DNA from 4 places in the Desulfosporosinus sp. FKA genome. Region 2 is predicted to be linked to each of the others. Evidence: riboswitches for the same ligand, from Rfam matches in the RefSeq annotation. Region 2 holds a riboswitch; each other region holds the start of a gene.
What was found. Region 2 has a riboswitch for cyclic di-GMP ahead of B5771_RS01230 (ArsB/NhaD family transporter). Riboswitches for the same ligand answer to the same signal wherever they lie in the genome.
Positions count from the first base shown of each region.

Region 1: linked by a shared signal. The riboswitch ahead of B5771_RS18260 (helix-turn-helix domain-containing protein) and the one ahead of B5771_RS01230 (ArsB/NhaD family transporter) in region 2 are both predicted to bind cyclic di-GMP.
Region 3: linked by a shared signal. The riboswitch ahead of B5771_RS22260 (methyl-accepting chemotaxis protein) and the one ahead of B5771_RS01230 (ArsB/NhaD family transporter) in region 2 are both predicted to bind cyclic di-GMP.
Region 4: linked by a shared signal. The riboswitch ahead of B5771_RS22955 (chemotaxis protein CheW) and the one ahead of B5771_RS01230 (ArsB/NhaD family transporter) in region 2 are both predicted to bind cyclic di-GMP.

Region 1 covers NZ_NAHZ01000032.1:273,536-281,368, reverse strand. The annotation lists gene B5771_RS18280 (NAD(P)H-dependent oxidoreductase subunit E) at 1-454, opposite strand, end outside; gene B5771_RS18275 (DUF2920 family protein) at 840-1,943, shown strand; gene B5771_RS18270 (sulfite exporter TauE/SafE family protein) at 2,299-3,033, opposite strand; gene B5771_RS18265 (MarR family transcriptional regulator) at 3,196-3,861, shown strand; gene B5771_RS18260 (helix-turn-helix domain-containing protein) at 3,982-4,314, opposite strand; cyclic di-GMP riboswitch class I at 4,324-4,414, opposite strand; gene B5771_RS18255 (MBL fold metallo-hydrolase) at 4,637-5,371, opposite strand; gene B5771_RS18250 (M48 family metallopeptidase) at 5,450-6,691, shown strand; gene B5771_RS18245 (LysM peptidoglycan-binding domain-containing protein) at 6,902-7,045, opposite strand; gene B5771_RS18240 (DUF1015 family protein) at 7,127-7,833, opposite strand, start outside.
Region 2 covers NZ_NAHZ01000010.1:30,944-38,776, forward strand. The annotation lists gene B5771_RS01215 (ABC transporter ATP-binding protein) at 1-1,695, opposite strand, end outside; gene B5771_RS01220 (MarR family transcriptional regulator) at 1,724-2,179, opposite strand; gene B5771_RS01225 (manganese catalase family protein) at 2,381-3,184, opposite strand; cyclic di-GMP riboswitch class I at 3,382-3,488, shown strand; gene B5771_RS01230 (ArsB/NhaD family transporter) at 3,727-5,001, shown strand; gene B5771_RS01235 (Rid family detoxifying hydrolase) at 5,118-5,498, shown strand; gene B5771_RS24495 (hypothetical protein) at 5,692-6,165, shown strand; gene B5771_RS01245 (universal stress protein) at 6,228-6,656, opposite strand; gene B5771_RS01250 (ferritin) at 6,802-7,326, shown strand; gene B5771_RS01255 (EAL domain-containing protein) at 7,402-7,833, opposite strand, start outside.
Region 3 covers NZ_NAHZ01000034.1:223,563-231,395, reverse strand. The annotation lists partial or broken gene B5771_RS22290 (spore coat protein) at 1-422, opposite strand, end outside; gene B5771_RS22285 (DMT family transporter) at 904-1,815, shown strand; gene B5771_RS22280 (hypothetical protein) at 1,928-2,185, shown strand; gene B5771_RS22275 (response regulator transcription factor) at 2,669-3,343, shown strand; gene B5771_RS22270 (ATP-binding protein) at 3,344-4,855, shown strand; gene B5771_RS22265 (DUF4405 domain-containing protein) at 4,970-5,692, opposite strand; cyclic di-GMP riboswitch class I at 5,955-6,043, shown strand; gene B5771_RS22260 (methyl-accepting chemotaxis protein) at 6,236-7,833, shown strand, end outside.
Region 4 covers NZ_NAHZ01000034.1:356,959-364,791, forward strand. The annotation lists gene B5771_RS22930 (zinc dependent phospholipase C family protein) at 1-172, shown strand, start outside; gene B5771_RS22935 (cyclopropane-fatty-acyl-phospholipid synthase family protein) at 335-1,513, opposite strand; gene B5771_RS22940 (MerR family transcriptional regulator) at 1,559-1,996, opposite strand; gene B5771_RS22945 (hypothetical protein) at 2,265-2,795, shown strand; gene B5771_RS22950 (methyl-accepting chemotaxis protein) at 2,812-3,960, opposite strand; gene B5771_RS22955 (chemotaxis protein CheW) at 3,980-4,411, opposite strand; cyclic di-GMP riboswitch class I at 4,528-4,610, opposite strand; gene B5771_RS22960 (DMT family transporter) at 5,027-5,899, shown strand; gene B5771_RS22965 (ABC transporter ATP-binding protein) at 6,022-7,833, opposite strand, start outside.

The sequences.
Region 1 (7,833 bases), on a different contig from region 2:
CCTCTCTGTAAGATTTGATGACTGCTCTGAGCGAGTCCGGCGTTAAATTGCCATAAACCTTTTCGCCGATTTTTATGGCAGGGGCTATATCGCAGGCACCAAAGCAATTGGAACGTTCCAAAGTAAAGAGTCCATCGTCAGTTGTTTCCCCCGGCTTAATTGCCAACTCTTTTTCTAACATCAGTTCAATACCTTCAGAACCTGACACATGACAGGGACCGCTCTTACAAACTTCAATGAGATTTTTCCCTCTGGGCTTGGTGCTAAACATCCCATAGAAGGTCATAACTCCGTAAACCTTGTTCATAGGCATGTCAAGGGCCTGCGCAACATATTCCACCCACTCCTCGGGCAAATAATTTTTCCCCGAAAGCATCTGTAGTTCGAGCAGAATTTGAATAAGGTCTTCTTGAACATATCGGAACTTTTCCAAAACCTCTTCGACTTTTTTCATTTGTAATACCCCTTTGTTTTGTTCTGCAAATAAACAATAGATATTAATTCATAATTATTTACAATATTCGTTCTATTATCCGAAACACGTTTTCACTATGTAAAACAAATATTAGCTTATCGTGCTAAAAATAACAAGTATTTTTGCCAAAGTTCTAATTTGATTATTATTCACACTTTATAGTTTTGTCTGATTTCGGATTTATAGCAGTACTCAAATTTTTTACTTCTCTTATCCGCCTCAATGCCAATATGATACTCTTCAATATTAAGTATAGACCAGCCCAAATGTAATATATCCACCTTTATTTCATTAAAGTTTATCAAGTAAATTGACGATAAAGAAAGAAATCGATATTTGTACTAATATATAAAGAGAGGTTTTTATGTCAAAAGATTATGAATTCTTTATTGACGGACACCCTAGTATCTATAAAGAAAGTAAAAGGCAACTGAAAATTTATTTTAGTGAACCTGATAAAGGAGTAAATCAAGAAACAGGATTACTTCTTTTTATACCTGGTTTTGGGGGCAATGCTAGTTCCAATATATATAAAAAAATGCGATCTGAATTCTCAGACGCATACAATTTAATAACTGTACAATGCGACTATTTCGGATGGGAATTTATGCAAAGTTTCGATATCTCACAATTATCCTTTGACACGAACTATTTGAAAAGAATCTTTGCACATTCTGAAATAAATGAACTAATGCAACAGAATATTATTGATATCTATACACTTCTAAATATAAGTAAAATTTACAATAACCATTCGCTATATTGTAGTATGCCATTAAAAGAAGACCTAACAAATTTCAATGATATGGGGTTAATGCAGGCAATTGATAACATTACTGCTATATTCGTTGTGATTGATATCTTAAAACAAAATCTATTAGATTTTAATCAGGGTAAAATTATAATTTATGGCCATTCACATGGAGGATATTTAGCATATTTGTGTAATGCCTTAGCTCCATTTTTGGTCTCACATATAATAGACAATTCAGCTTGGCTAATACCCGGATATTTATTTGGTTATCGAACTGAGCACAAAATAATTAATGATGTGCAATTAAATGTTTCTTATGATTACTTTGTGAGTAAAATTCCATATGATATTGAAATAGTATCCCTTCCATTATTATATCAAAAATTTAAAAATGACTGTAAAATTATTTGCTACCATGGAGTTACTGATAATATGACAAGCTCTTCGGATAAAAAAACATTTTGTAGTGAAGTTGATAATTGTTTGTACAATGAAATAACGTTAACCGATGTAGACGGGGAAATGATAAAATCAACGGATCATGGTCTAGGTGCTGATTTTATAAAACTATTCAATTCAACTTACAAAATAATTGAATCTGCAAATGCCAAAAAAACAATACCAACTTCAATTAGTTACAAAACAAATAAATTTATTTATCAGATTGATTACAGTAGTGGGAGACCATTAGTTCATGTTTTAAATGCACATTAATTTTCCCTGATATATTTATTATCAAGGGAGCGCTCCAAGGTGATTCTGAAATTCTGAAGGTCATCGATTTTATCCATCAGATACGTCCCTTTCTTATGATTTCGTTTGGAACTTTTAAGCAATTTTACCTTTAGCTGAACGAGCTCACTTTCTCGGAAACTTCTTAAAGATCATTTGCAGAACTTGCAAAGAAGACCATAGTTATACTTTCAACAAAATAGCCAAATCATTCAATATAACCAACTACTCAGTTACCCCAATGGAGGTTAAAAAGAGTTTCAGAATTCCTATCAAGGAACCCTGAAACTCTTTTTGACTAGTTCTAATGAACTTTCTTTTGGAACAAAGTTTTAAACTAATGTATAAATTGAGCGAACATGGCCAGACCGCTGAACAAGATAACGCTTAGGCCAAATTTTTTAAGGGTCGGAAAATCAAGGCGAACGAATAACTTTTCGCCGATCCAGTAGCCTAAGAAAATGACCAGACAGGCAACCAAGACATTGAAATTGAGGTATTCCAAGTGAAACGTTTGAGCAAAATAAGACATACTTAGGGTTACGATGTTTGAAAGGAGGAAAAAGCGTGCCAGGCTGGCTCTCACCAGCTCTTTATCTTCACTCAGCGCTATCATGCATAAAACCATCGGCGGTCCGCCCAGGCCGGTTGTGGCAGTCAGAAAACCGCTTATAAAACCAAGAACAACCTTAAACAATCCTTGGCGGCGGATTTTAATCCTGGAACTTTTAGTCATGAGAATGGAACTCGCTATAAGAACAATGCCAACAAAGCCTTTTAAAAGACTCTCACTTATAACCCTCATAACATACAAACCGGGAAGTATCCCCATGATGCTGGCTGCAAAAGGGAGGATCAACTGACGGAACCTTGCTTTCCCGGCCGTTCGGCAAATCATAATTACACTGATCAGTGTTGAGGTTACCAGCGTAAACATTACGACTTCCTTTGTGTCTATAACCAAGGTAAGCAAGGGGGTCGCCAGCAAAGCATAACCAAACCCGGTCAAGGTCTGTAAAAGACTGGCCAGCAAAACAACCAGAACTATATAGAGTGTCGTCAACGTTAACACCCTAGATCATCTCCTTTATATCTGCTTGAACGCTCATGCTTTATATCATACACCAAGGAGTCTATGAAAGTCATGGTTGACAATTTAGTAAGGTACCTTTATAATTCTATTCATAAGGTACCTTACTAAATATTAATTGCTTATAGAAAGCGAGGATTAATTATGACTAACAATGAGTTAGACTTATTCGATCAATTTGTCCGCCTTGAATGGCTCCTTCACCGCTATCATCAACACAACCACAGGCACCATGGCCCTATGGGGGACTCTCATCGAGGCCAAGGCCGGGTTCTGGCACTGCTGAAGTTAAAGCCGGAAATTAGTCAGAAAGAACTCTCCGATATCTTGGATATTCGCTCCCAATCTTTGGGGGAATTGCTGGCAAAATTAGAGCGAAGCGGTTTTATCACCCGAACCCCTTCCCAGACTGACCGCCGTGTTATGGAAGTACGTCTGACGGAAGCGGGAAAAACGGTATCTGACCAAAATGAACAGCAGGGAGATCCTGAATCCTTATTCAGCTGTCTAAATCAAGAGGAGCAATCAGCTCTCAGCGACTATCTAAGTCGTATTATTGATAAGTTAGAACAGCAATTCGGAAATATTGAACCCGGAACACATTGGCATGGACATGAACATGGACATCCGCCTTTTGACGGCAGGGGTTTTGGCCCGCATTGTGACCGGAGAGGCGGTCATCCGCCCTTCCATGGCGGACAGTTTGCCCACCATTTCGGCAGAGAAGAGGGACGGTCTCCTTTTGATCCCAGAGAGTTTGGCCAAAATCCTAAGACTGAAGATAAACCAGATAGTTCAAATGAGAAATAGATTATAGTCAAATCTACTGCTGTACGCTAATAAGTTTCTGATAAGTCTCGGTATGCAGCTCTAAAAAACCAGCCCTCTGCCTACTTAATAGGTCAAAGGGCTGGTTTTTTAAGTTTTAAGTCATCGTCTTAAAGCTCTCAAACTATTTGCTTTCAAGAATCTAAAGATTAGGCCAGTCTCTTTTTTAGGAGAAATTTCACTCCTAGTTTCCAAATTAGGCTCATTTACCTTCATTCGATAGGTATGCACTAAACTATCAGCATCTAAGCCAAGAAAACGTGCATAAGAACGCAAATAGGCTATTGCGTATACTCCTCCCGGAAGGATTCCGAAGTTCCCTTCTTCTAAAGCTTGTAAATACTTCGTCCGAATTTTGGTAACTTCCTCAACGTCTTTTAACTCTATTCCTTTTGTTTCTCGGGCCTTCCGTAATTGGTGGAAGACATCATCCATATTTAAGCCTCCGGCAACCTGGCAATCATGGCAGGATCTTTCCTGCTTTAGACCCATAGCTTTGCGTCATACCTTTTCAGATATTTTGCCTTTTTTCAGAACATTTTTCGAGATAAGATAACTTAAATGGAGATTTTATGTATATTGGGAAAACGCAGTTACAGAATGTCGTAATTTTGAGAATCTTCTCCTGAAGTATTTTAACACATTTGTCAATAATTTTAAATACATTTTTACCTGAACATCGGAACTTCGGTGGCAAACGTGTCCTGTGGACACGTTCGCCGAAAACTCCTAGTCCATGCCAAATGCTATTCTACAATTAAAGAGCTAGCTGTAAAATCCGCTTTTGTACATCATTTGTAAATACGCCCCCATGGTAACAAATAACGTTATCAATATCAAATTGAGCTAGTTTCTTCACTGACGTATTCGCTTCATCAAGATCGTAAGTAGCCGAGGGATTAGGTCCCGCTAATAGACCGTCATCGGCAGTAAGGGCATCTCCGGTCACCAACGTTTTAGTTGCTTTATGATACAAACAGATATGACCGGGAGTATGTCCTGGTGTATGGATGACGATAATTCCGCCGCAATAGGGGAGTTCTTCACCATCTTCAATAGTTCTGTCAACCTTAGCTTTCGGAGGGTTGGAAAATACCGCTTGAAGTCGTTTTCGTTGTTCTTCCGGTAACGTTTCAAAGAGTTTAGATCGTTTCGCAGCATCCGCTTTAATCAGGGGCTTATCCCCTTGAATGTACGGCTTTTCAACCTCATGTGCTAATACTTCAACGTTTTGTTGTGAACAAGCCAAGATTTCCGGTAAACTACCAATATGATCAATATCTTGATGAGTTATAATAACCTTGGTCAAGCGATCAAAGGAAACCCCGGTTTTTTCAATAGCCTCCTTAATTTGTGGTTCTAAACCCGGGAAACCGGCATCTACTAGAATTACAGAGTCTTTATCCCAAAATAGTGCTGGATAAATGGTTGTTTGACGCCCCATGAGATTAACTGTCAGTTCAAGGGCTTCAACGCCGTTTGCAATTTTCAATTCTCTCAACCTCCATTGTTACTCTAATTGGATCTATAATAATAACATACAAGCAAAGTTGCAAGGAGGTAATAAAAAATGATAACGATCGGCAACAGCTTCCGCCGCATTTCTCAAGCCTGGTTCCTTCTTCTAAGTTTAACAGCGGTCTTTGCGCTTCTCTATCTCATTTCCGCCCTCTTTCCCAGGCCAATCGACCCTTCCATAAGCAAGTATTTTTCTTTAGCTTTAGCAGAGAAGGCCAGAATATACAATTACGCTCCCCGTATTGTTTATATCGTCCATTTGTGTTTGCAGATCGGTTTTTTAACCTGGCTGCTCTTTAGTACCAGAGGACGCATTTTGTTTCAGCGTGTCCGGAATCTTAGCCGAAATTATTGGGGAGTTTCCGTCCTTTCCATCCTTGCCATATGGCTTGTAAGCACTTTAATTTCTCTGCCTTTCTCATATTACAGCGGATACTACTGGCAGAAAATCTGGGGTTTTAGTACCCAAAGTCAAGTTGCTTGGTGGATTGATTATCTAAAAAATACAAGTATTGATCTTGTTCTCTCATTGGCAGGAGGGATTATTTTCTTCCTATTGGTCAATAAAATATCCCGCTATTGGTGGTTAGTCGGCTCACTGTTGTTTAGTCTTTGGCTCGTTGTGGAATATTTCTTTTGGCCCATTGTCGTATCCCCAATTTTCAACCATTTTGAACCTCTACCTAAGTCAGCCATTACTTCCATGGTTAATGAACTTGCACATAAGGCAGGATTAAACGTTGGCTCTGTTCTCGAGATGGATGCCAGCAAACAAACGACCTTTGCCAATGCCTATTTTACCGGAGTAGGCAGTACAAAACGAATTGTAATTTATGATACTCTGTTAAAAAATTATTCCCTTCCCGAGATCAAAGCTGTTATTGCTCACGAAATGGGACATTGGCGTCATAACGATGTTGCCCACGGACTTTTGTTGGGAATGGCAGGCGGTTTTATCGTTTTTAGTATCTTAACCTTTCTCTTAAAGCCATGGCTGCCCAAAAACTCCGCTAAACCACCAGAGCTCTGGGCCGCCTTGCAGCTTGCACTTATTCTCCTCCTTTTTGTAAGCAGCCCCCTTCAAAATGCCATTTCCAGACAAATGGAACGAAATGCCGATTATTTCTCCTTAGAGCTAACCGGCAACCTTCCAGCGGAAATTCAACTTCAGGAAGATTTGGCACGCAATAGTTTAGCTGATCTAGACCCTCCAGGGTTCATAGTCTGGTTTAGCTATGATCATCCGCCGACCTTAACCAGAATCCACGACCTTGAACGAGAGTATCGACCCTAATTGATTCTTTCCTTCAATTAAATATCAAAAACAAAGGCCAACATAACGGGAAGGTTGAGGTTAGGGTTAAAACTGAAAACAAAACTTTACCCCCACCGAAGCAGAGTACGGGGGACCGACTCCCACTTATAAGAAATGGGAGTCTTACGATTGGATAAAATCCCGATATAAATGCAACGTGGAGAGCTTAAACCCTCCACGTTGCAAAAATTAATGAACTCTAATTCGCTGCCCAGGATAGATATAATTTGGATTAGAAATCTGTGGATTTAAAGATATAAGTCTTCGCACACTAGTTCCATGACATTGAGCTATTTTATGCAAAGTATCGCCTCTGCGAACGTAATGATACATTAAATATCACCCTCCTCATTTTGACTACATCCCAAAATATTCCACGAGGAGTTTGTTCGGTGCTTGGGCGAAATAATTATCTTAGTCCAGTTCATGAATAAATAATCCGCTCCTGAGTTTCGGTTCAAACCAGGTCGACTTTGGCGGCATTAGTTGACCTGCATCGGATACATTAAGCAATTCATTAATAGAGGTTGGGTACATTGCGAAGGCGACCTTCATGTCACTATTGACCCTTCTTTCAAGTTCCTTAAGGCCCCTTATTCCGCCGACAAAATCAATTCTCTTGTCTGTCCGAATATCCTTTATCTTCAGAATAGGTGTCAATAGATAATTCTGCAGTAAAGAAACGTCAAGCCCCTCAACCGGGTCATCTGAGCGAATCTCCTTCTTGGCGGTTAACTTATACCAGACTCCTTCCAAGTACATCCCGAATGCAGCCTTTTCTGTTGGTTTATAGGGGTCTTGGCCAATATTTTCGATTAAAAATGATTGACTCACAGCGTTGAGAAACTCTTCTTTCGTATAACCGTTTAAATCTTTGACCACACGGTTGTAATCTAAGATCATCAACTGGTCATGGGGAAACAGCACGGAGAGAAAAAAGTTAAACTCCTCTTCTCCGGTATAATTGGGATTGGCTTCTCTTCGTTTTAGTCCGACTTTTACTGCGGAAGCCGTGCGATGATGACCATCCGCGATATAGACACTTTCGATCTTTCTAAATTCTCTTTCGAGCTTTTCGATATCAGTCTCGTTAGCAATTTTCCATACTGTATGCTTAATTC
Region 2 (7,833 bases):
TACAATTTCATGATAGACCTCACAAGTCCTTAACAACTCTTGATGGGTCCCTATGCCGGCAATTTGACCATCATCGAGGACAATAATCCTATCCGCATCCATGACGGTTGCGACTCGCTGAGCAATAATAAATACCGTAGCCTCTGAAACTTCCTGTTTCAAAGCTGCTCTCAATTTGGCATCTGTCTTGAAGTCTAAGGCCGAGAAACTGTCGTCGAAGATATGAATCTCGGGCCTTTTGATTAAAGCGCGGGCAATAGACAGACGCTGCTTCTGGCCTCCTGAAACATTGGTGCCGCCTTGAGCAATGATATGATCAAACCCCTCTTCCATCCCTGCCACGAAATCCACAGCCTGAGCAACTTGAGCAGCATGTCCCACCTCTTCCAGGGAAGCATTCTCTTTGCCATAGCGGATATTATCACCAATGGTTCCGGAAAAAAGCACAGATTTTTGGGGAACAAACCCAATCTTAGCTCTCAAACTTTCTTGACTCATTTCTCGGGCATCTACTCCATCCACTAAAACCCGTCCGCTCCCAACATCATAAAAACGCATCATTAAATTTACTAAGGTTGATTTCCCAGAGCCCGTTCCTCCAATGATGGCCGTAATCTCCCCAGGGCCAGCACTGAAATTAATCTCCTTAAGGGCCGGCTGTTCCGCTCCGGGATATCGAAAGGAAACGCCCTGAAACTCAACATATCCTTTCTTTAAAGGCATTACCTTTGTCTGGATTGGATCTTTAACTTCAACCTCAGTTTCTAAAACTTCGTTGATCCTTGCAGCAGAGGCTTGAGCACGCGGAACCGTTACAAAGAGCATCGTCATCATCAAGAAAGAAAATAAGATTTGTGTCGAATACTGAATAAAGGCCATCAGAGAACCCACTTGCATCGCACCATTATTAATACGCATTCCTCCGAACCAAATGATGGCAATCGTAGTGAAATTCATAATTAGCATCATCATAGGCATTAGTACAGCCATGATCTTATTAACCTTTACAGCATTGTTCATAAGGTCTAGATTGGCATCATCAAATCTCTTCTTTTCTTTTTCGATACGATTGAAAGCTCTAATAACACGTATTCCCGTTAAATTTTCACGCAAAACAAGATTGAGCTTATCAAGTTTTATTTGCATCAACTTAAAGAGAGGTATGCCTCTGGTCAGGACAATTCCGATAATGGCAAAAAGCACCGGAACCGAAACTAAGAGAACCCACGTTAAACCTGGATCCTCATGGATAGCCATGAAAATCCCGCCCAGGCAGGTAAGTGGTGCAGAAATCATCATACTTAAAATTAGAACGGAGACTTGCTGAACTTGAGTCACATCATTCGTAGTTCTGGTAATTAATGTCGCTGTACCAAGCTTGTCAAATTCCTGTAAAGAAAAGCTCTGTACTTTCGTAAAGATTCTATTTCTCAAGAGCCTGCCAAACCCTACAGCAGTTTTCGCAGAAAGATAATTGGCGGCAACAGCGCATAAAGTCCCTCCGGCTGCAATTAAAAGCATGTGCCCACCGACTTGAAATATATAACCGATGTCTTTATTTACAATCCCATGATCGACTATGTCCGCCATCAACGTTGGTAAGTATAAATCCGAAAGCACTTGTACAAAAAGGAACAAAATCACGCCACAAATATAGGGTAAAAAATGTCTTAACGATTTATACAATTTAATCATGAACGTCCCCCTACCTCTTAACAATCTATCAATTATCCATTGGACATTGCTGGTAATCATAAAGCAGTTTCTTTAAGAGTTCTAACCCCTCGATAATTTTCTCTTGGTCCTCCGATGTTGCTGTACTTAAAGCGCCGGAGATATTTTTGACGATTTGTTGATGTAAGCGTTGATGTATCTCGGCAAATTTTGGTGAAACACTGACATACACGACCCTTCTATCTTCCTCACTTCGCTTTCTTTCAACAAGACCCATGTTTTCCAAACGGTCAATAATCCCTGACACGGTACTGTTGGATAAGCTGAGTTTCCCACTTAATTCAGTAATCTTAAGGGTCTTTTCCTTACCCAATATTCCCATAACCATCATTTGAGGCATAGTAATGCCGCTCTCTTCAAAGACATTTCCTTTATTGTGTCTAAAAAGAATCATAATTTCTTGAAACAGCTTAGCGATTTGATAACTTTGACTAGGATTTTCCATCATCCGTACTTCCTTTGTTTACTTATTTCGATAACGTATATTTCGTTGACGTATATTTCGTACACGAAATATATTAGTTGATTTGCAGGTTCTTGTCAATCCGTTCAACCATAAATATTCACTTTTAGAATTTCCAAAACACCATCTCTTTACTTAAAAACCAAAGGACAGGAACGTCCTTTGGTTTTTGTTTTTGCATAATTAATGTTGTTTCGGCGGTTGTGGCTGGGCATACTGAGGATTGTTACGGGTCTGATCCATATAACCAGGTGCCACTTCTCGTTGTCCGTTTGGCTGAGGATCTTTTCCATATTGAGCCGGTCCACCATATTTCTCGTTAGGATTTTCTTCATAAGAAAACTCGTTTCCTTGATTCCATGGCCCGCGGCTATCCCCTTGGCCAGTGGACATATTCATGTATTTTTTCGAGAAATCCGAATCTCTGAAGTCCTTATTCACTCCTGATCCCTGCAGTGTCTCAATGGCTTTCATAAATGAGAAGTTATGAGACTCCTCGCGACTTAAAAGGAATCGGATCATATCTTTAACGCCGGCATCATCCGTTTGCTGCAGAAGGCGCTCGTAAATCAATTTTGCCCGCAATTCTGCTCCGGCATTTGATGAAAGGTCTGTATACAGGTCTCCCATGGAGTTGACATAGGTTGACATCCATGGAACTCCGGCAGAATTTACAAGCAGAGGGCCTCCCCCGAGCAAAGCCATATGATTCGCTGCAAAGTCTTTGGGAATATTGTCAACTTGTCCAATGAGCATCCCCAGAGCTTCTCCCACCATCTCCAAATGGCTTAATTCTTCAGCAGCAATGTCCTGCAGCAAATCCCTTATTTTCGGATCATTACAGCCTAAGCTTTGAGAAAAATACTGCATAGCTGCTTTAAGTTCGCCATTGCCTCCCCCAAACTGTTCCAATAACAGTACTGCGAACCGAGGGTCAGGCCGATCAACGTGAACTGTGTATTCCATATCTTTGACATGTTTAAACACCCAAGTAACCTCCTTACGTTAACACAATATGGCTTATCTAAGTTATCCGAATTAGTATTGGTTTGTCCCAGCTGTTTTATCCTGAAAGTTATGCCGAACGCAAATAATAATTTGCAATTATTTATCTTGACGGCAGCTTCCAATTCTTGATATAATTTCAATAATAGCTAGTTTTACGTTAATATTTATAAATTTTATTTCGGTTGGGGTAAACTTCATGAAAGTGAAGGACGCTAAAGTCATGGATCTAAGGCTTGAAGCTGCTGTTTAGTCAGTATTAAGCTATGATGGCCAGACTACAAGATAAAACTTCTCTGGGGAGAGCAGTACTTAGGACTGCTCTCCCTTTTTATATTTATCTAAGCGGAAGACTCCCCCTTTTTCCATCCTTCAGCGGGATCGCATTTGTTATGGGCTAGGCGCTTTCGGCGAAAGTGTCCACAAGACACTTTCGTCATCGAAGTATCGACGTTCAGCTTTAGTCGAATATGTACAATCGCTATCTTAAGCAAATATTTAAATTAGTTACCGGAGGTGTGTTAATGCTTATTTGGATTGCTACAGGTATTTTTCTACTCAGCTATTTATTTATTATTATGGAGAAATTTCCGCGATCAGTTATCGCCGTTTCCGGAGCTGCACTAATGATTATCTTGGGGATTGTCACTCAAGAAAAAGCAGTTGAACACGTTGATTGGAATACTCTGGGATTATTAATTGGTATGATGCTCATCGTAGATCTTACCCGCAGGTCAGGAGTATTTTCCTTTTTAGCTATCTGGGTCAGCAAAAAAGTAAAAGGAAATCCGGCCCTGCTCCTGATTTCCCTGTCACTCCTTACCGGTATCTTATCAGCTTTTTTAGATAACGTCACAACAGTCTTGTTGATAGTACCCATAACCTTATCAATTGCTGATGAGTTGGAGGTTGATCCAATTCCCTTTCTCTTTTGTCAAATTCTTATGAGTAATATCGGCGGTACCGCTACTCTGATCGGAGATCCGCCAAACATTATGATAGCCGGGCAAACGGGCCTCAGTTTTATGGATTTTATCCTTAATCTTGCGCCGGTGATACTCATTATTATTGTGGTAATTTTGTTCCTTTTTTACTTTATTTATCGCCAAAAGTTAATCACCGAAGAAGCCTTAAAAAGCAAATTAATGCTGCAAAACGAGTGGAATGAGATTAAAGACTTTGCCCTCCTCAAAAAATGTTTAGTCGTTTTAGCTCTCGTTATTTCAGCCTTTTCTTTTCATTCCCTTCTTCATTTAGAGACCGCAACCATTGCCTTAAGCGGAGCTATGCTCCTAATGCTCTGGACCCGTGAAGAACCTGAAGATATCTTCTTAACTGTGGAATGGCCAACGCTCTTTTTCTTTGCCGGATTATTTGTACTTGTCGGAGGGCTTGTCGAAACCGGAGTCCTTGATCGTCTGGCACAGTGGAGTATCAGTTTGACAGGAGGGCAGCCTCTCTTAACAGTCCTTTTAATCCTATTTATATCAGCGATCCTCTCTTCATTTCTTGATAATATACCCTACGTGGCGACCATGATCCCTTTAATCCAAAAATTAGCCCTGCTTAGTCATCTCACACCAGCTCAAACCCAGCCCTTGTGGTGGGCTTTAGCTTTAGGTGCTTGTCTCGGAGGAAACGGAACCTTAGTGGGAGCTTCCGCTAATCTAATCGTGGCTGGAATTGCTGAAAAGAATGGCCTTAAAATTCGTTATATCCAATTCTTAAAAGTTGGTTTCCCCATGATGTTGATCAGCATCTTCATTTCGGCCGGATACCTGATTCTCCGCTATTATTAATATCTCTGCTATCAGCCGGTACCAATTTCTTGGTTGGTTAATTCCTTATAAATCAAGTATACTTAATGTTAGTGTTTTCCCTTTGCCAAATATTCATTTTAAAAGGAGGTAATATTATGAGCAAACAAACTCTTAATACACCAAATGCACCTGCGGCTATTGGCCCTTATTCCCAAGGAATCAAAGCCGGCAACCTTATTTTTACTTCCGGCCAGCTCCCTATCAATCCTCAAACAGGAGAATTAGTGGCGGATATTGAAGGAGCAACCAAACAATCTTTAGATAATGTTAAGGCTATCTTAGAATCCTCAGGTTCTTCACTGAATAAGGTTGTAAAAACTGTTGTTTTCCTCAGAGATATGAATGACTTTGCAGCTATGAACGCTGCCTATGCTGCCTATTTCCCAGAGAATCCTCCCGCACGATCCGCTGTGCAAGTTGCCCGCTTGCCCAAGGACGCAATCTTGGAGATTGAAGCAATTGCTCTGGCCGAATAACCTGTTAAATCCTATATCAAACATATTATACCTAAGAAGAGCAAGGAATCCGGACAAAACGTCCTGACTCCTTGCTCTTTGCCATTCATTAAATTAAATCTTTAACGGCCATCCAAATGTTAAACATTCTTCCATATATTTCATATAGTGTATTATAAAAAAACATCCGCAGATTTTAAAGGGGGTTTTGCCCATGGCTTCATTTCCCTCTCCTATTCAGACACAAACCTTTACTTCAAGCAAGCAACAACGGCCGGGACAAATTCCCTTCCAGGGAACTGCTCCCAAACCCGCTGCCTCATCTCTCATTAAATCTGAAGTATCCGCAAAACAAGAGAATGTCAAACCTTTCCCATCGTTACAGCAAAACTCTCACCGAGTCGAAAAACAGCCTTCATCTTCTGTCTCTAAAACATCAGACCTTTGGCAGCAACAAGCAGGAATTCTCCTGAAACAATATGGTCCCTCTCTTATGAAACAATATGGCCCGCCTCTGGCTCGCAAGATCGGATTACCTCTTCTCCAAAACTTCGGTCCGCCTTTGGCCAAAAATGTTGGTATACCACTCGCTCAGCGTCTAGGTTCTCCCTTTGTGCGCAGACTAGTTATACCCCTCGCCAAAAAAGCTGGATTTGCAGTCATTCGCCGCCTCGGATTTCCTTTTTAATTAGTGTTTAACTATCTAAAAAGGGTGGAATAACGATAATCCACCCTTTTTATGGTGTCCGTCTATTTAACAATAAGAACCGGACACTTAACTCGCTGCAAGACACCTTGACTGACACTTCCCAGCATTGAACCCGCTAGAGGACCATAGCCATGACTGCCCATAACTACCAAATCGATTTCTTCACGTTCTGTTTCAGAAGATATCCGAGCAGCAGGATGCCCCTCAATTTTTTTCCTGGTAATTTTTACGCCATCAACATCCATTCCTTCGAGGGTAGTATCTAAAACTAACTCTCCTCCCTCTTCTAGTTGTTCCGGCGGAATAATTAAATTGGCTGCGATACTGTATCCCCAATATGCTTCAGGAACATAGGTTACGAAAAGCAGCTCAATCTCAGAGTGGAAAGTCCGAGCAAGGTCCAAAGCCATTTTAAAGGCACGGCGAGAATACTCAGAAGCGTCCGTGGGCACTAATATTTTATTAAACATAATAACCTCCATTCCACCGCTGTCGTTGACCACAAATAGTAAGGAGAATTATAACGCACATAATTTATATGCAGGATTTATTGCTTATATGTAGAAGAATTCTAAAAGAAGAAGTTATCTAATAACAGAAAGGGCGGTTACTCACATGCAGAAGGAAAACATGATTCATGCCATAAATGGCCAACTGAACAAAGAACTTTTTTCCGGTTACTTATATCTTGCCATGCAAGCATATTTTTCATCCCAGAATCTTGACGGTTTTGCTAATTACTTTCGTGTTCAAGTTCAAGAAGAACGCGATCATGCTTTAGGCTTCTTCAATTATCTCAATAAGATTGGCGGGAAGGTCACACTAATTGAAATTGCAAAACCCCAAAACGATTTTTCCAGCTCCCAAGAAGTATTTGAGGTCGCTTTAAGTCATGAACAATTCGTGACCCAATCAATCTATTCCCTCATGGACATTGCACGAGAAAATAAAGATCATACTACCGAAATCTTTCTTCAATGGTATATTACAGAACAAACCGAAGAAGAGGAAAACATGGGGCGTGTTTTAAAAAAATTGAAACTTATCAAAGAAGACGGGGCAGGGCTTTTTATGATTGACAACGAGCTTTCGCAAAGAGTGTATACCCCTGCAGTTATCCCTGGAATAACACTTCTATAACAAGGTATCCGGAACCACTCCCACTTGGAGAAGAGAGAGTCTTATGATTTGTCCAGTTTTTAAGACCCCCGCTTCTCAATTGGAGGTGGGTCCTTCGTTAACTTCAGGTGGGGTAGAGTCTTCCGAGTTCACTAATTCCTTTAAATCAAGATTAAAGAAGCGTTCAGCCTCTTCCGCCGAAACAGGTTTAGCCAGCAAATATCCCTGAACCTCGTCACAGTCTTTCCTACGCAGAAAATCCAACTGATCAGTACGTTCTACTCCTTCGGCGATGACCTTGAGTCCCAAATTCTTAGCTAATTGTATTATTGTCAGAACAATGGCTTGCCTGTCAGGATGTTCCATTAGAGAAAAAATAAAGGAGCGGTCAATTTTCAGAGCATCCAGAGAAAAACGACTTAAATAACTTAAGGATGAAAATCCTGTTCCAAAATCATCGATAGAAAGTCGTATACCCATAGCTTTCATTTTCCGAAGGATCTCCGAACTTAAGGCCACGTCTTCCAT
Region 3 (7,833 bases), on a different contig from region 2:
ATACATTTGCCCAAGGGTATGCATTACGGTTTGATCGGCAGCCTCCAAAGGATAATATCCTTTTTTGACCATCCATTGCCAAACGTCATAGGCATGATGGGATGACATTTTAAATGCATCCTCTAAAAAGGCACGTACCCCCGGATTACTTGCTTCCATTGCAGACCAAGCATATTCACGGCCAGCTCTTTTTAACGTTAACATATAAGACGTCGCAATCTCCCTGTCATTTAGCGAACTCACCTGAGTCCTTGGAGTAACGGATTGGTCGTCTGCTTGGGATTGAGTATAATTTGGCAGGGTATTGTTTAAGGGAGGAACCTGGAGGGTTGACTAAGAAAAAAAGCCATATTCGTAATTGAGTTTACACAGCTGAGTGTTAATTCATGTAGGTCATGGGCCTCATGGGCTGCTAATTGCATTTGTTAACCCCCTCGCGCAATCGTTTTATTTTCATCATGGTATTAAGTGTTTCAAAAGTATTAGACTTTTATTCTAATTCCCCATCCTACAACGTTTGAATTTTATAACATAATCTGGATTAATTTGGTGCAATTTAATATATAAAGTATTTGGATCGTTATTGATGTATTGATGATGCATAATTATGAGCTAGCGGGCAAGCATTTAGGGAGAAGAGTATTTTATGGTGCTCTCCTGGATTAGCCCCACTCCTTTTTTGTGATCTGGCAATATGGGGAGGCCTTGTCTACTTAGACCCTATCGTTTCGGCTGATAAAGAAGAACCCTTACAGGGCGGGCAGTATGGGTGATTAATTCATTTTGGACGATCAGAAGTTTAAGAAAACGTGTGTATTCTCGGATTTTTTAGATATTAAATTGTCATCATCCAATAATATATGGTAGTATAATTTGATGAAAACTAAATACTGAGGTGGCAAAATGAATAACGTGAGGGGTAAAGGGCACGGTGGCGGAATTGCTGCAATTATTATTTCAGCATTAGGCTTTGCTTTCTATCCAATATTTGGGAAATTTGTTTTTGCAGGCGGAGCAAATTTGGCAACGGTTTTGTTTGTTCGGTTTTTTATTGGAGCGATAGCCTTTTGGAGTTTAGTTATTTTGGGAAAAAGTATGAAGCATTTAACTAAACGAGATTTCTTTAGACTTTGGTTACTTGGCGGTGTCGTTTATGCAGGGCAAGCCGGGTTATACATTTCAGCGGTAAAATTCATACCAAGTTCCATGGCTTCTCTTATTTTTTATGTATATCCTGTTTTGGTGACAATTTTGGCTTTAGCAACTAAACAGGAAAGACTATCTATTACTAAAGTCAGCGGGTTACTTTTTTCCATTTTGGGTTTAATCCTTGTTTTAGGAGTGAGCTTTGAAGGTTTGAATTTACTCGGAATCTTCTGCTCTTTAGGTGCGGCGGCAATTTATTCGATCTATATTCTAACAAGTAATCGCATAATAAATTCGGTTAGCCCGTTGCTCAGTTCTGCAGTCATTACAAGTGCAGCGTGTGTAACTTATGGGATAACGGGTCTAATTCAGGGATTTACATGGAATATCGCTGCTATAACGTGGATGGACATTTTGGGGATCGCAATTTTATCAACCATTATAGCAATCTTAACGTTTTTTTGGGGACTTCAGAAAGTTGGACCGACAACAGCCTCAATTGTCAGTACGTTAGAGCCAGTGTTGACTGTGGGGTTAGCTTATATTTTCTTGGGTGAATATTTGAATTTCACTCAAAATATTGGCGCCGCCTGTGTCTTATTAGGAGCTGTTTTAGCTGCTTGGCCTCATAAAATAATGACTATATCCGTAAAAGAAGCAAAATTGTAAATTATCCCAGATTAAAATAAGGAAGGTGCCTGCTCAATATTGCAGCATGATAAGTTTTACATGATTAAATTGTGGTATACTATGGAATGTTATAAACTTGATGGAGGTTACTATGAATAACGGACAGGAACAATTTTTAAGTTTTATTTTAGAAAGAGTTCAAGCTGAAAAGGTAGAAGAAGCAAAAGTTTTACTTGCTGAAAACTTTAAGAAGCTGGCGGAAGGCAATTTGACACAGGATGATATTATGCAGTTTATTCCTAGAATGATTGCCTTGCTAAAACCGGAAAAGCTGGCGGAAGTACAAACAGTTGCCATGCAGTTTGCCGAAAATTTTAAAGATTTATTGCCTGACAACAAACTTGGATAGTACATAAGAAAGATCAGCGTCTTACAAAAAACTAAGGGGTATCGCTTTGCGATTCCCCTTAGTTTTTTGCGAATTCATAGGCCATATATGTAATAGTATTCTACAAAACAAGCGGTTAGGCTGATTGTTGACAATTTACCCAATCGTAAAACGGGGCCGTGTTGAAACTTAGTTTCTCACGGCCCCGTTGTTTCGGCTCCCGCTTCTATAAGTGGGAGTGGGTCTCCCGTATTCTGCTTCGGTGGGGGCCACCGAAGTCTCGATGTTCAGCTTTAGCTGAACGAGTTCACTTCAGCTTAATTTCAGTTTAGCAGCCTATAGTAAAGATATGTAACTCAAAACATTTAATGGTCAGGAGAAATTAACTATTTTCCATACTTTGGATTTGAGTTATGATGATTATACAAATAAATGTGGGAATGGTTCTCATACCTTGCTTCGGTGGGGGAGAAAACGGAGATGTATTCGCTATGAGGGAGGGCGATGATGAGGATCTTGCTGGTGGAGGATGATATTCATTTAGGGGAAATTTTAGTGCGCGGTTTATTTGAGGAAGGTTATCATGTTGATCGTGCGGTGGATGGGAACGAAGCAGAGCTATTTTATCTCCATCGTGATTATGGTGTAATTATCTTGGATCGTATGTTACCTGATATGCGGGGCGAAGATTTACTGCAAAAATGGAGGCAAAATAACTGCACCATTCCTATACTTATGTTAACAGCTATGGATGCTGTATCCGATCGAGTAACTGGGCTAAAGGCTGGTGCAGATGATTATCTTTGTAAACCGTTTGCCTTCGCTGAGTTATTAGCCAGGATAGAAGTTTTGCAACGTCGTGGAAGTTTCAACATTACTCCTCTTTTAAAAGCAGGAACGTTGGAACTTAATCCTCAGACCAGGCTTCTTACTTATCGTGAGCGTTCAGTAATGCTAAATAGGCTGGAATATGAACTGATGGACGTCTTTATCCGTCATTCAGGTCAGATACTGAGTAAGGAAACTTTGGCAGAACAATGCTGGCAGGATCCTTGGGATGCTTCAGATAATACAATCGAGGCTCAGATAAAAAATTTGAGAAAGAAACTAAGATTAATTGACAATCGCGCATGGATCAAAACCATGCGTGGTGTTGGCTATCGTTTGGAGGTAGAATGATTGCGTTTGTGGCAAAACAGCTTACCTTTGCGTCTTGCCGTAATTACCGGCGGTGTGTTTATTACGGTACTTTTTGCTGCCCTTTTTGCTTCCTATATGACAACGGATTATTTGTTGAAAAGCAGCCTTGACTCATCACTAACTTCTTTGGCTCAATCAATTGCTAGCAATTGGTCTGACAAAGGTTGGACTCAAGAATTATCAACTAGTAAGGAAGCGCAGCAACAACTATATATCCAAGTGATTGATAACCAAGACAAGATTGTATATTCTTCGACTCAAGGGGTTCTTCCTGTAGACGATGATTTGTTGCAGTTAGCATTAAAAGGGAGAGAAAGTTTTACTGACTCCCTCGGGTCTTTCTCTAATTCTGCATATGAGCCTTCACATGGGCGTCACGGGTCTCATGGGCATCGCGAGCATTTGAACGCATCCTCGTTGCCTATTTGGCTGCGTCCTTTTTGGCCCGAAGAAGGTGGAATGCGTATTTTATACTGGCCTTTGCCTAATGGCAAAGATGGAAATTATGTACTTCAAGTCGCCTCGCCTGTGACAAATAATGCCGATATGCTTTATAACCTGCGAAAAATCTTACTAATCATTTCCTTAGGCGCTGTCATGGTTGTTGCTGTTATTTCCGCTTATTTGGTGTGGAGTACCTTTAAACCATTACGCAAGATAATTGTTGTGGCTAAGAAAATTGATGCCAATACGTTAACATCGAGGATCGATGTTCCTATACGAGATGCTACTTTGAACCATTTGGTGGACGTCTTAAATGCAATGTTAAAACGGTTAGAAGCTGCTTTTACGACTCAAACCAGGTTCGTCAATGACGCTGCGCATGATTTGCGAACTCCATTAAGTGCACTTCGTTCTGAGTTGGAAATCACCCTGCGTCAGAAGCGCAGCGAGAAGGAATACGTACAGGCTTTAAAGGGATGCCTGACAGAGGTGGACTATATGAGTTCATTAACAGACAATCTGTTAGCATTGGCTAGATTTGACAGCGGGTTGCACATGCAATTTGAAGAATCTGTAGCCTTAGGACCGATTCTGCAAAGGGTGAACAGTGAACTTGGGGATTTTGCAGAAAAAACTCAAATCTCCATAATTATTAGTTTAGAAAAAGACATACGAATAGACTGTAACCCCTTGGCTATAGAACGGTTATTGAAAAATCTTTTGCATAATAGCATTCGTTATACACCTGCCGGAGGACTAATAGAATTGATTTTACGAGATAAAGTCAGTTTGGGAGGGGATGAAGGAGTAGAGTTAGTCATCAAAGATACAGGAATTGGCATTCATCCTCAGGATTTGTCCCATATTTTTGACCGTTTTTATAGGTCTGATGGGGCCCGCAGACGTGATGGGGGAGGCAGTGGCTTAGGATTATCAATTTGCCAGTCCATTGTTAAGAACCACGAAGGTACCATTGAGATTCAAAGTGAGCGGGGAAAAGGTACCTGTGTTACTATCTGGTTGCCTCGCAGTTCATATTTGTTATAATAGTGTACTTGATCACAAGTTTCACCTAGCCTAAAGTTCGACTTTTTTCAGTTGCAGCTAGATTCCAGTTTTTAAGACCCCCACTTCTTATAAGTGGGGGCGGGCCCTGGTTAACTATTTATTAGAATGCCTAGTGTTAAATGTATGCGTCATTACAGCAACCGCTAAAATTATTACGGAGTTAAAAATGAAACCAATAGGGCTGAAATTTCTATGCTCATTTTTGAACCTGCCATCACTTTGGGGTTGCAGTTTATGAGGTCCTCTAGTATTGCCGGTGTTATGTTGGCGTGGGGCCTGCTGTTGTAACTCAACATTTGGGACGTGATCTGAAATTAATTTATATCCGCCGAACAAGAGAAAGGAAACTAATAGAAATACTGCAATGCTTCCAATCATTTTTTGAAAGGTTGTATTAAATATCCGTTTGATATTTGACAAAAGCCTTTGCCCATGAAGTCCCATGTGAATACCGACTAAAACGAGTAAGATGTTGGCTGTTAGTGAATGAATTTGCCTGAAATGACGAAGACCAATTCCGGGAAATAATACTTGCGACATTGATATACCGCCTACTATCGTTATCAGCATTGATCCCAATAGCAAAAGGTTTATCAAGTAGGTGAAACGTGTTTTGCTTGGAAGTTGCGCATCAAATAATCGTGCAGAAACCTTTTTGACCCATTGTAGATTGATTAGACCATGAGTTAATACAAGACATCCCATTCCGATACCGGCTACTTCATGAAATGCTCCTCTAGAAACTGTCATAACAAGAACTAAGTTAATAAACATAATAGTATCCAATGCTAATCTTATGTTGTTGTTGTTTTGCAAAGTAACCCCTCCAATCGACTTCAATTTGGGCATCGAACATTGTTCCAGGCCGTTCAGGAAAGAGCTATGTCTAAATGTCTTGTAATATTATTAATTATTAACCTGAATTTTAACTGAATTAAAATAAATATTTAAGCAACTACAGCAAGGGCGGGAGAGACTCGATTATGTTTAAATAGAATAATGTCAAAGAAAGTAATTTTATATTGAAATAAGGGTTTAATTGTTGTACCATGATAACTGTGTATATACAAAGTAAATATATGAAAACGGGCAAATCGTGCGAAAGTGCGAGACGCAAAGCCAAAGGGTCTAAATTTCTAACTGAAACATGACAGCCTGGTTGCTTAAATATCGAAAAAAAAGCAGAAGCAACATATTGTTGCTTCTGCTTTTTTCTAAATGTTTTTTCTAAAGGATGGGGTGTGAAAATAACTGAGGAAATTGAAAATAATTTAGAAATGGAGGAAGACACGAAAGCTACGGTATTGAAATTATGTGTGAAAGCAAGAGGCTGTCTGCACTTGAAGGGGGAATTACATCATGAAATGGTTTTATAATTTGAAGGTCGCTCCCAAGTTAATCATAGGTTTTATTCTGGTGGCTATCATTGCTGCAGTAGTTGGAACAGTAGGCGTTTTAAATATACAGAAAATCACAGCGGAAGACTTGACCATGTATTCTCGACATACCGCTACTTTACCGGCTTTAGCAAGTGTAGCTCAAACGTATCAAAGAGAACGTGTGGCCATACGTGATGCGTATGTTCAAAAAGATCCCAATAAAAAGCTGGAGGCAATCAATAAATTAACTGAATTTGACAAGGTCATAGTCAATTCTATGGCTGCTTTTAAAACTGGAATAAATGACCCTCAGGCGGCAGAAGCTTACAATAAATTATCTAAAAACCTTGACGATTTTGCAGTAATTAAGCAACAAGCGATCAAGGACATTCAAGCAAACAATATGGATGATTTGTATAATGTGTTAACCAGTGCCCGGGACGTCCAAATTGGAGATGAGGTACAAACAAATACAGATACCCTTATGACGTTGAAAACAAATAATGCTAAACAGTCATCAGATTCTAACCAGTCTACAGGAAAAACTGCAATAATAACAATGATAGGTTTTATAACAGGCGGAGTAATTCTGGCAATAGTTCTTGGCATCTTCATATCCCGCATTATCAGCAATCCGGTCAATAAAATGGTTAAAGTTGCCGATAAGCTGGCAGATGGCGATCTTAATGTGAATGTTGAGGCAGATACAAAAGATGAGATTGGTCAATTAACATCGGCCTTTAGTCGTATGGCCGAAAGAATTAACGAAGTTATGACCAATATTGCGGCTGCCTCTGAACAGGTGGCTTCGGGGTCGAAACAAGTATCTGATTCAAGTATAGCTCTTTCCCAGGGGGCTACTGAACAGGCTAGTTCCATCGAAGAGCTGACTGCTTCTCTGGAGGAAATATCCACTCAGACAAAGCTGAATGCCGAAAACGCAAATGAAGCGAACATCTTAGCTGACAATGCCAAGGCGAATGCCGTTCAAGGTAATAACCAGATGCAGGAAATGTTGAAGGCGATGGAAGAAATTGACAACGCTTCAGCCAATATCTCTAAGATAATTAAAGTTATTGATGAGATCGCTTTTCAAACAAATATCCTGGCTCTTAATGCTGCTGTTGAAGCTGCAAGAGCCGGTCAACACGGAAAAGGCTTTGCTGTCGTAGCTGAGGAAGTAAGAAACTTGGCGGCTCGTTCCGCAAATGCAGCCAAAGAGACAACGGATATGATTGAAGGTTCTATTAAGAAAGTGAAGAGTGGTACCAAAATTGCCAGTGATACTGCGGCAGCACTCAATGAAATTGTAAATGGTATTGAGAAAGTGGCTAACCTTGTTAATAATATTGCCGTTGCCTCCACTGAACAAGCTACCGGTGTTGGGCAAATAAATTTAGGTATTATGCAGGTATCGCAGGTCGTTCAAACAAATTCTGCCACTTCAGAAGAAAGTGCGGCAGCCAGTGAAGAGCTTTCCAGCCAAGCAGCTATCCTACAAGACATGATTTCGAAGTTTAAACTAAAGCAAAATACAGAGTCGGGCAGTATAGACCGCTTGAGTCCGGAAGTTTTGAG
Region 4 (7,833 bases), on a different contig from region 2:
GCTTTATCACTTAGTATCAATTGAAAATGGCTGTTCAACTAAAAGCTATTCCAAAGCTGCGGAAACCCTTATTCCTCTATCAATTGCCACAACTGCCGGCTTTTTAGATTTTGCGTACCAAAAATTAACGGATATTTTACCTCGGCAAAACCTGGTAAAAATTAAGTCATAACGTAACTGCAGCAAAATGAAGCAGCAATAGTAATTTCCTTAAGTATTTTTGCAGATAAGGTAAGAAAAAAAGCCCGAAAGAAGATCAAAAAATATCTTCTCTCGGGCTTTTTTTCTGTGCATATTTCCTTTCGATAGCTCTGCCTCGCTGTTCTTTTATAAATTATTGATACATGTACTTTCTGGTTAAAGGAAGATTATTGTTTACACCTTTAGTAAAAAGCAATTGATGAACATCTATGTTGCCGCAATGAAATGACGCAGCGCAAGAATTTAAATATAAACGCCACATGCGAATAAAGGTATCGTCTTTCATTTTTCGAATTTCCGGAAGTGCCTTTTCAAAATTTTGGGTCCAATGTTCTAAAGTCCTTGTGTAGTGCTCGCGCAAACTCTCGAGGTCAATAAGACAGAATTTATTTTCAACAATTAGGGATACGAGTTCGTTGACTGCCGGAATATATCCTCCGGGAAAAATATATTTGTCAATCCAGCTGTTTGTGCCTGAGTCTTCATCATAGCCTGTTATACAATGCAGCAGGGATATTCCCCCTTCATTAAGAAAGGATTTTACAGCGGAGAAATACCCATCAAGATTTTCTCTGCCAACGTGCTCAATCATCCCTACACTTACTACTCGATCAAAGGTTCTATCGTTCAATTCCCGAAAATCGATTTGCTGAACTTCAACAAGCTCTTCTAATCCTTCTTCTTTAATTCTCTCCGAAACTCGAGAGTATTGTTCTGAACTAAGAGTTACCCCCATAGCTTTAACTTGATAGTTCTTCGCAGCTGTAAGGATTAATTCTCCCCAACCACAACCAATATCTAATAAAGTTTGTCCAGGCCGCAAATTAAGTTTACGCAGAATATGATTTACTTTGTTTTTTTGAGCCTGATAAAGACTATCTTCCGGTGATTCAAAATAAGCACAAGAATAAGTCATGCTCTCATCCAGCCAAAGTCGATAAAAATCATTGCCAATATCATAATGATATTGAACATCATCTTTACTTTTCCTTAGGGTATTGGAAAGAATCTTAGCGAATTTAACATAAGGTTTTTTATCATACAGAAAACTGTTCTGATTATTATAAATCGACTCGATGACTTTTTGTACAGCTCCATCGATATCAATTTTTTTACGCATATAGCCTTCGCCGAAGGCCAGGGAAGGATCACTGATAATTTCTGATTTAGGTATGGGCTCACTGAAATTAATTCGGAATTGAATCTCTCCTTCGCCATATTTTTTAACGTCCCCATCCCAATATTTAACTTCGCAGGGATCAGCGAACATATTTTTAAGGACGTTGTTGTAGAACGTTTTATCAATACTCATTCCATTTACCTCCTTCGGAATTGATAAAATCCTAGAGGTAATACTTTATTTAACTTCCTCTAAGTTAATTTTCTCAATTACCGCTTGAGCTCGTTTCTTCAGATTGGTTAAATCTTTTTTAACCCGTTCAATTTTTAAGATTTTCTGTTCGATTAAGTTAAGTTCTTCATCTAAGGTGTCTATTATACTCAACAGTTTTTCCCTTTGCTCTCTGCGCTCAGCCGTTTGTTTAAAGCTTACTTTTTGAGACTCAATGAGATTGCTAAGCGCAATAAAATGCTGTAGTTCCTCCAGCGATAAGCCTAAGGCGTCTTTAGTATACTTAATTCTTTTAAGCAATTCTATGTGCTCTTCATTATAGTACCTAGTCCCTCCTTCACTGCGTTTAGGCGGCGGTAATATCCCTATCTCCTCATAATATCGGATGGTTCGTTTGGTCAAGCCGCATTGGAGAGCAACTTGGTCAATTTTATAGTTATCCACAATATCCTCCCTTACTGTTGCTAAGATTATATTAGCACTAATATAACATTAACGTCAACGTTAATCACTCTTTAAAACTCAACAATTTTACAAATAAATACATTTTTTGCATACTATATAATATCCATTGAACCTAACTTTTATAATCCGTAATTGTTACACACAAAAAAGCGAGGGCCTGAATTAGGTACTCGCTTTTAGCATATGTTTTACTGAATATGGAGACCGTTTTAGAACAGATATGGTCTTTAGGAAAGGAGGGTGAACAGTGAAACGTCAGTGGTTAATCAGAACGGCTGCTAACAAGCAGAGAAAACTTACCAGCCTCGGAATAACGATTATTGTAATCATTATTGCCATTACTGCTCTGAAATTAGCGTTTAACCAAAGAGTATCTGCCTGGCAGGATTTTTCAGATACTGTACCGACAATTACCAATCCTTCTATGACTCCCACAGAAATAGAAAATTCTCTGGAAGACATCTTAAAACAATATCAAGAGATAACCGCTTCAAAGGAAAGGAGTAAAAAGCAAATAACAGCCTCATTAGATAAATTATATAAGCTTGCCGCCAATGATTACCTGAATTGTAATGCTCTAAAACAATCATCCCAGAACAGCCAAATGATCATTGATTTAACCGAAGCGTCTAGATTATTAACATCATCCCTTTTTGAACTCAACGATAGTTTGAGTAGTGCCGGTGATCTGAGTAAGTGTCAATTAAAAAGCAGCAAAGAAGACCTTGTCTCAGCGACTACTAAAATTGAACAGGTCCGTCAGGAATTAAAGCATTAGCTCAAACAGAAAATGATTATAAACTTTTAGCGAGATTGCTTAATTCCATAGACATGGACGTAATTTCTTCGATACTTGCAGAAATCTCTTCTGAGGCGGCCGCTTGACCTTGACTGGCGTCTAAGGAGATATTGCTTTTTCGGCTCGCTTCTTCAACTTTTTCCTTTATTGTATCAGTTAATTGTTTAATTCTGGGGACTGTGCTCTTTGATTGAGCAGACAGTTTTCTTATCTCCTCAGCAACTACACCAAAACCGCGGCCAGCATCTCCAGCTCTGGCTGCTTCGATAGCTGCATTCAATCCTAACATTTTCGTTTCATCAGCGATCTCTTTAATAAAAGCCGATACCTCATTTATCTCTTCTGAAATATTTATTATCCCTTTAATATCCGTATTAAGTTCCCCTTCATTGGTGTGTATTTCCGTCGCAGATGCTGAAAGCTCCTCTATGGCGGCGGCTATACCTTCAAGACTGCTTTCTAAGTTAATTGACATTTCACGCAGGGTTACTGCCGTTTTTTTCGGTGTCACAATACCCAGAGTGGCGACGAGATTTTTATGTTCATCATCATACAAGGGAAAATTAGCAATAGTTAATGGCTGCCCGTATTTAGAAGCGTCAATTTCTTCAATAATAGGCTTTTTAGTTTGCAGCGCCCGATAAGCAATATCTGTTTCCTTTAGGTCATAGCCTACGGCTATTGACGGCATGTCAAATTTATCGGAGGCCTGTGCATAAGCAATCTTTGTTAAGTCTGACATATATATATAAGCCCCTTCAGGGAACATCTCGGCTAAAATAGGGGCAAAATCTCCAAAGGCGGCAGCTACAGGGTGTAACTTAGGAAATGCTATAGTAAATGCACCCCAGATGTCTCCTTTATCATCGATGATAGGGATTGAGACGATAACTACTCTCAAACCATAAACCGTACGGGGAATATTTTGCGTTAGAACCTTCTTATTCTGTATTGCTTGCATCGTCGTTGTATCTTCATTTAATCTCTTGCCAACCTGAAAGATGTCTAATGAAAAGGACTCAGAGGATTTTACCCAAACAAAGGTGTCATGTTCAACAACTCCGAACAATATTCCGCCCGGTATTAAATCAGCCATAAATTCTGCCATAAACTTACACGACTCAACGCCCGCTAAAGCTATCATCTTTAAACCACTCCCATTGCTATCTACTCGTTAAAACTTCAGCCTTAAAATTCAGCCCGTTCAACAAAAGAATTAAACGCTCGTCAATCCGAACAACACCTTGCACTCTGTTACTTCCGAGACCTGATAGTTCTGCATTAAGCCTTTCAATCGATTGTTCTTCGACCTTTATAACTTCTGAGACATCATCCACAATTATCCCAATTCCTACATTCTCTATGTTCAAAATAAGCAAACGGCTGTCAACACTTCTCTCAGATTGTCCAACACCAAATCGCTTTTTTAAATCAATAATCGGAATCGCCTTACCTCTTAAGTCAATCATTCCTTCAATGTAGGAAGGCAGATAAGGCATTTTAGTTATTCTTTCCGGAATTCGAATGATCTCCTGAGCAAACGTAATTTCGAGGGCATATTCTTCATCACCCAATCTAAATACAACTAACTGCATATAACTCAATCAATTCACTCCTTTCTGAATCTTTAAACTTCTCTTATCACTCCTTTGCTAAGAAAGCAAAATCGCCAAGACAGCTCTTCTTGACGACAAAGACATTTCTTACTGTATGATGCAACCCGGCTATCTTCCACAAATAGAAAGACCCGTGGCTTTGCGTCCTTGGCTTTCACCAAGTTTGCCTTTGTCTTTTGTTGTATATTATAACATAACAATGTAGTTAAAAGTTGAAATTAATAAAAATATAACGAATATTTCACCCCCGATGCTTATAATTTTCAAGGTTACGAATCAATTTCAAAAAATGTTATTCTTCTAAGTACCTAATATATAGTAGCGTTCTAAACAAATTAAATATAAAACGTACAAATCTTACGTTCTTAGGCATTATATAATTGGATTGTTTTATCTATCTAAATTAAAATTTGAAAGTTAAAGGAAAAATGGTCTGTTAAGGCGAATTTTCCTTTTTACGGAGGTGAATTGGCATGCTTTTAGCGCCACTGTTTGAAAATGATGTTCCCGATGCCCTTTTATCCTGACGGATCGAAGGGTACATCTTCCGTCTGGAATAAGGACTTAATTTGATTGACGACGGAGGGAACTTAAATGTCCAAAAATAAACTAGGCTCTATCTATTTGGCTTTGGCTGCGACAATTTGGGGAGGTATGTATGTCATTAGCAAAGTGGTTCTTACCGTCATACCACCTTTAGAGTTAGTTTGGCTGCGCTATATAATCGCGCTCCTCGTCCTTTCAGCCATGGCAGTCCTAACCCATCAATCTTGGCGAATACGTAAGCGAGACGTCCCCTTAATTCTGACGATTGGCATAACAGGCTATGCCCTATCGATCTGGACTCAATTTCTGGGGACAAAACTGGCGACGGCTCAGATGGGGGCTATTATTACCTCGGCAACCCCGGCCTTCATGGTTATTTTCGCCCGCCTCTTGCTAAAGGAAACAATGACCCTGCGCAAAGGACTCTCGGTGATCTTGGCAACCATTGGCGTCTTGTGCATTGTTGGTATCGGAGATATTAGTACAACTTCTCGGCTTGGAGGACTGATCTTAGGCGTTGCAGCAGTAACTTGGGCCTTAATGTCTGTACTCATCAAACGAGTTCCCAGCACTTACTCTCAACTTGTTGTTACGACCTATGCGATTTTTACAGCAACTGTATTTATTACCCCTTTTGCGGCTTCTCAGGCCAGCCAAATTCCAGTCGCCGTCATGGCCCAGCCTGCTATTTGGGGTGGAATCTTGTATCTTGGCATTGTTTCTACTGCCCTTGCTTTCTTTTTGTGGAACAAAGGCCTGCAAATGGTCGATGCCGCCAGCGGAAGTCTGTTTTTCTTCTTCCAGCCCCTATCAGGAACTTTGCTTGGCTGGCTTTTTCTCGGCGAACACGTAGGACTCCCATTTGGGATAGGTTCAGTCCTAATACTTGCCGGAGTCTTATTAGTTATTAGAGAACCCTAACTCTGTTCGAAAATGCGTTAGATAACCTGGAAAGATCAAGGAGGCTCTTGAGCAATCAAAAGCCTCCTTGAATATTAATCAATTAATCTCGAATTAACGTACCATAGGAAGTTATAACCTCATCAGCCTGCTTCGGCAGCCTCAAACTGGCTATTATAAAGGTTAGCGTAAAAGCCGCCTTTTGCCAGAAGTTCATTGTGGTGCCCCTGCTCTATGATATCGCCATGATTCATGACAAGGATCAAATCAGCATCGCGGATCGTGGATAAACGATGAGCAATAATAAAACTCGTTCTGTTCTCCATAAGGTGATCCATAGCCTTTTGAATTTCGACTTCCGTCCGGGTGTCGACAGAACTGGTGGCTTCATCGAGAATAAGTATTTTCGGGTCAGCCAAGATGGCTCGAGCAATAGTCAAGAGTTGTTTTTGCCCTTGCGAGACATTTGAAGCCTCCTCGTTTAGTACCATATTATATCCCTTCGGCAGTGTATGAACGAAACTATCGACGCGTGCGGCTTTCGCCGCTTCCATTACTTCCTGATCACTTGCCTCGAGACGACCGTAACGGATATTGTCCATAATGGTTCCATTATAAAGCCAGGTGTCCTGAAGAACCATACCAAATAAAGAACGCAGATCATGCCTGCTGAAGTCGCGGATGTCATGTCCATCAACCAAAATTGCACCATCATTAACATCATAAAAACGCATCAAAAGCTTAACGATCGTAGTCTTACCCGCTCCCGTCGGTCCAACAATAGCAACCTTTTGTCCAGGTTTTATGTAAGCGGAAAATTTGTTGATAATGATCTTATCTGCTTCGTAGCCGAAATGTACATCTCTAAACTCCACACTCCCCTGCACACTCTCCAGTTTAACTGGATTGGTGCTCTCCGGAACTTCATTTTCCTCGGCTAGAAACTCAAAAACACGTTCGGCTGAAGCTGCTGTTTGCTGCAGTATATTCGAAATATTGGCCAATTGAGTAATCGGCTGAGTAAATGATCGTACATATTGAATAAATGCCTGAATGTCTCCAACCTGCATAGATTTTTGGATGACAAGCCAACCGCCTAAAACGCTAACGAGAACGAAACTTAAGTTTCCAACGAAACTCATAATAGGCATAATCAGGCCTGACAAAAACTGTGATTTCCAGGCTACTTTATATAATTTGCTATTAAAGCCTTCAAACTTCGCAATACTTTTCTCCTCGCCATTAAAGGCTTTCATAATCACATGACCGCTATACATTTCTTCTACATGACCATTTACATTTCCCAAATAATCTTGCTGCAGCTTGAAGTATTTCTGTGAATATTTAATGATAACCATAATAATGATCATGGACAAGGGGATCACCAGGAAAGCCACCAAGGTTAAGAGCCAGCTTATACTGAGCATCATGACCAGCACACCAAGAACCGTCGTTACAGAGGTAATAATCTGCGTTAGACTCTGATTTAGTGTTTGGCTGAGGGTATCTACATCGTTCGTAACTCGAGACAACACTTCACCATGATTTGTTCGTTCAAAATAACCCAAGGGCATACGGTTAATTTTTTCTGAAATATCCTTGCGAAACTGGTAACTGACTTTCATAGCCACACCTGACATAACCCAGCCCTGGACATAACTGAAAAGAGCACTTAAAAAATATAAGCCTGCCAAAAGGAGAATCGTATTCCCAATATAATTGAAATCTATTCCGCTGCCACTGCCGGAAAGCTTGCTTAAAGCGCCTTCGAAAAGGTGTGTGGTGACATTTCCTAATATTTTGGGACCAACAATAGAAAAGACTGAGCTGGCAGCGGCAAAAATAAATACGAAGATCATGGCCGTCCGATAGGGACGCAAATAATTTAATAGTTTCTTCATGGTGCCCCTGAAGTCTCGAGCCTTTTCGCCCCCCTGCATCATACCACCGGGACC